DNA from 2 places in the Pseudomonas sp. B21-017 genome. Region 2 is predicted to be linked to the other one. Evidence: predicted binding sites of a transcription regulator. Region 2 holds the regulator's gene; the other holds the start of a gene.
The links. The regulator sigma-54, encoded in region 2, starts transcription at its own class of promoters, with help from an activator protein. The targets are predictions, from matches to a motif close to ANTGGCATNNANNTTGCTNT.
Positions count from the first base shown of each region.

Region 1: the regulator sigma-54 is predicted to act here: its motif matches at 1,417-1,436, upstream of LOY28_RS21975 (flagellar basal body rod protein FlgF).

Region 1 covers NZ_CP087194.1:4,879,744-4,882,136, forward strand. Annotated here, with positions in the region: gene flgG (flagellar basal-body rod protein FlgG) at 1-576, opposite strand, end outside; gene LOY28_RS21975 (flagellar basal body rod protein FlgF) at 622-1,362, opposite strand; gene LOY28_RS21980 (sigma-54-dependent phenylalanine hydroxylase transcriptional regulator PhhR) at 1,717-2,393, opposite strand, start outside.
Region 2 covers NZ_CP087194.1:5,506,859-5,509,251, forward strand. Annotated here, with positions in the region: gene lptB (LPS export ABC transporter ATP-binding protein) at 1-294, shown strand, start outside; gene LOY28_RS24995 (RNA polymerase factor sigma-54) at 479-1,972, shown strand; gene hpf (ribosome hibernation-promoting factor, HPF/YfiA family) at 2,047-2,355, shown strand; gene ptsN (PTS IIA-like nitrogen regulatory protein PtsN) at 2,368-2,393, shown strand, end outside.

The DNA of each region.
Region 1 (2,393 bases), 630 kb from region 2:
GAACAGGTTGTTACCCACCGCTTGCAGACCGGCCGGGTTGATGAAGTCGGCGGTTTGCAGGTTGCCGATCACTTGGGAGGCGGGGTTGCCGGCAACGGTGATGGACACGGTGCCGTCACGACCAACGGTGAACGTCTGGGCGTTGTTCGGAATGACAATGGCCGGCTCCAGGGCAAAGCCGCTGGCGTTGACGATCTGACCGTTGGAATCCAGGTGGAAGGTACCGTCACGGGTGTAGGACGTGGTGCCATCGGGCTGCAGGATCTGGAAGAAACCGCGACCGTCGATGGCCATATCCAATGGCTGCTCGGTGGTTTGCAGGCTGCCGGCGGTGAAGTTTTTCTGGGTGCCGACGATGCGCACACCGGTACCCACTTGCAGACCCGACGGCAGTTCGCTGTCCTGGGTCGACTGGGCGCCTGGCTGGCGTTTGATCTGATACAGCAAGTCCTGGAACTCGGCGCGGTCACGTTTGAAACCCGTGGTCGATACGTTCGCCAGGTTGTTGGAAATGGTGGTGAGGTTGGTGTCCTGGGCGGACAGACCTGTTTTGGCAACCCATAGAGCCGGAAGCATTCGTTTCTCCTCGTGCGCCTGTTTTACGGCGCGACGTTCTGATAATTAGCTGATCTGCAAGACCCGAGCCATGGCCTGGTCATCGTCTTTGGCGGTGTTCATCATCTTGATGTGCAGCTCGAACTGCTTGGCCAGCGCCAGTACCGAAGTCATTTCTTCCACGGCATTGACGTTGCTCGACTCGAGGAACCCAGACACCAGTTTGACGCCGGCATCGGCTTGCGCCGGCTTGCCGTCCTTGGTGTGGATCGAACCGTCCAGGCCTTTGGTCATGTTCTTGAAGTCCGGGTTGACCAGTTTGATGCGGTCGACTTCAGCCATCACACGCGGGCCTTCGCCCATCGCACGGATGCTGACGGTGCCGTCTTCGCCGACTTCGATCTGCTGCTCGGGCGGCACGGCAATCGGCCCGCCATTGCCCATCACCGGCATGCCGTTGCCGGCGCGCAGCACGCCCAGCGCATCAACGTTCAGGCTGCCGGTGCGCACGTAGCTCTCACCGCCATCGGGGTTCTGCACGGCGATCCAGCCGTTGCCTTGCACCGCGACATCGAGGTCACGGCCGGTTTCCACCAGGGCGCCCGGGGAGAAGTCGGTGGCCGGACGTTCGCTCATGGCAAACGCACGCGCCGGAAAGCTGTCACCAAACACCGGCATCGAACGGGCCTGCTCCAGGTCCTTCTGAAAACCATTGGTAGAGATGTTCGCCAGGTTGTTGGCATGAGCCTTCTGCGCCAGTGCATTCTGGCTGGCGCCGGTCATTGCCACATAAAGGTACTTGTCCACACTCTTTCCTCTGCATGCCGGACGTTTGCCGCCCACCGCGGTACTGCTGAGCCACAAGCAATTTACAGACCAACTTTTTTCTGGCGGCGCCGGGCCCGGCAAACAAAGGACTTGAGGGATTTAGAGGGGATTGAGGGAATGTATCGAAGACGAAAAACCGGCGGTGTCATGCCGCCAAGAGGCAAGGATCAGCCTGGACGCTGATCGTTCCCCTGTGGCGAGGGAGCTTGCTCCCGCTGGGCTGCGCAGCAGCCCCAAAAATGACAACCGAATTATTGCAGGCAGATCGCGCAGGTAGGTTTTGCGGCCGCTTCGCGCCCGAGCGGGAGCAAGCTCCCTCGCCACAGAAGCCGCTTAGCCCGGCTCCTTGCCCACCTCATACTCGCGCAACTTATTGGCAATGGTGGTATGGGAAACCCCCAGTCGCTTGCCCAGTTGCCGACTGCTCGGATACTCGGAATACAAGCGCTCCAGCACGGCTTTCTCGAAGCGCCCGACAATCTCGTCCAGCCCACCCTCGAGGGAGAAATCGCCAAGCGGCTGACGCACGCCGTAGTCCGGCAGACGAATGTGCTCGGCTTTGACGGTGCCGCCTTCGCACAGGGAAACCGCCTGAAACAGCACGTTCTCCAACTGCCGCACGTTACCCGGCCAGTGATAGTGACTGAGTCGTTCCATCGCCGCCGGCGCCAGCTTCGGCAGTGGGCAACCGATCTGTCGGCTGGCCTGATCGAGGAAGTGCTCCACCAGCGGCGCCAGTCCGTCGAGGCATTCGCGCAGTGGCGGGATGTGCAACGAGAGCACGTTCAAGCGGTGGTACAAGTCCTGGCGAAATTCACCGCGAGCACACAGCTCGGACAAGTCCACCTGAGTCGCGCAGATCACCCGCACATCCAGATAGACCTCTTCATCGCTGCCGACACGACGGAAGCAACCGTCCTGCAGAAAGCGCAGTAATTTCACCTGCAAGCGCGGGCTCATTTCGCCGACGCCATCGAGAAACAACGTACCGCCCGCCGTCAGCTCCAGGA
Region 2 (2,393 bases):
CGGGTGGAAATCGCCCGGGCACTGGCCACCAACCCGAAATTCATCCTCCTCGACGAACCCTTCGCCGGCGTGGACCCGATCTCGGTGGGCGACATCAAGCAGATCATCCATCACCTCAAGGCCAAAGGCATTGGCGTGCTGATCACTGACCACAACGTCCGTGAAACCCTGGACATCTGCGAAACCGCCTACATCGTCAACGATGGCCAGCTGATCGCTGAAGGCGACTCCGCCACCATCCTGGCCAACGAACTGGTCAAGGAAGTGTATCTGGGCCATGAGTTCCGCCTGTAAGCGCTGAGGTGCCTGGCCAGTCGCCTTGATGCTCATATCAATAAAAAATCAATAGTTTTTTATTGTTACAGCGCTCTAGGCAAACACTTCAGTTTCAGGCATATAATTTGCTTATGTTTGGCGCTTCGGCGCCCTGTAGTGGATGGCGCATGTGCGCCGGCGAATAAGGTGTTAAGCCCCTGCCATGAAACCATCGCTAGTCTTGAGAATGGGCCAGCAGCTGACGATGACACCGCAGCTGCAACAGGCCATCCGCCTGCTCCAATTGTCGACCCTGGACCTGCAACAGGAAATCCAGGAGGCCCTGGAGTCCAATCCGATGCTCGAACGCCAGGAAGAAGGCGACGACTTCGATAACGCAGACCCCTTGGCCGACAAAGCCGAACAGCAACCCAACACCGACATTCAGGAACCCTCCTACCAGGAAACCGCCCCGACGGTGGATAACCTTGAGGAAGGCGACTGGAACGAGCGCATTCCCAACGAATTGCCTGTCGATACCGCCTGGGAAGACGTCTACCAGACCAGCGCCAGCAGCCTGCCGAGCAACGATGACGACGAGTGGGATTTCACCACCCGTACTTCGGCCGGTGAAAGCCTGCAAAGCCATTTGCTCTGGCAACTGAACCTGGCACCGATGTCCGACACCGATCGCCTGATCGCCGTGACCCTGATCGACTGCATCAACAATCAGGGCTATCTGGACGAAACCCTCGAGGAAATCCTCGAGGCCTTCGATCCGGAACTGGACATCGAACTGGACGAAATCGAAGCCGTCCTGCACCGCATCCAGCAATTCGAGCCCGCCGGTATCGGCGCCCGCAACCTCGGTGAATGCCTGCTGCTGCAACTGCGCCAACTGCCCGCCAAGACCCCTTGGCTGACCGAGGCCAAGCGCTTGGTCACCGATTACATCGACTTGCTCGGCAGCCGCGACTACAGCCAGCTGATGCGCCGCATGAAGCTCAAGGAAGATGAACTGCGCCAGGTGATCGAACTGGTCCAGAGCCTCAACCCGCGCCCGGGTTCGCAAATCGAGTCCACCGAAGCCGAATACGTCGTTCCCGACGTGATCGTGCGCAAGGACAACGAGCGCTGGCTGGTGGAACTGAACCAGGAGTCGGTGCCGCGCCTGCGGGTCAACGCCCAATACGCCGGCTTCGTACGCCGCGCCGATACCAGCGCTGACAACACCTTCATGCGTAATCAGTTGCAGGAGGCTCGCTGGTTCATCAAGAGCCTGCAAAGCCGCAACGAAACCCTGATGAAAGTGGCCACCCAGATCGTCGAGCATCAACGCGGCTTCCTGGAGTACGGCGACGAGGCCATGAAACCGCTGGTGCTGCATGACATCGCTGAAGCGGTGGGCATGCACGAATCGACGATTTCACGGGTGACCACGCAAAAATTCATGCATACCCCACGGGGCATCTATGAACTGAAATACTTTTTTTCCAGCCACGTCAGTACCTCCGAAGGCGGTGAATGCTCGTCTACGGCGATCCGCGCGATCATCAAAAAACTGGTTGCCGCGGAAAATCAGAAAAAGCCGTTGAGTGACAGCAAGATCGCTGGTTTACTGGAGGCACAAGGCATTCAGGTGGCTCGCCGCACCGTCGCCAAGTACCGCGAATCCCTAGGAATCGCGCCTTCGAGCGAACGCAAGCGGTTGATGTAGAGCCACGCCACAGCGTTCCAGTGGTAGATCATCGGATCTACCGCTTTATGCACTGGCAACGAAGGAGAAGCTGTATGCAAGTCAACATCAGTGGACACCAACTGGAAGTGACCGAACCTCTTCGCACCTACATCGGCGAAAAACTCGAACGATTAGAGAGGCATTTCGACAAGATCACCAACGTGCAGGTCACGATGACGGTCGAGAAGCTCAAGCAGAAAATCGAAGCCACGCTGCATATTCCCGGCAATGAGGTGGTCGCTAACGCGGAACATACCGATATGTACGCAGCGATCGACGCACTGACCGACAAGCTGGATAAACAACTCAAAAAGCATAAGGAAAAGACCCAGAGCCTCCTCCAGGGCGCGACCGGTCGTTAACACTCCCAACCCATGATCCGACTTGAAAGCATCCTGAC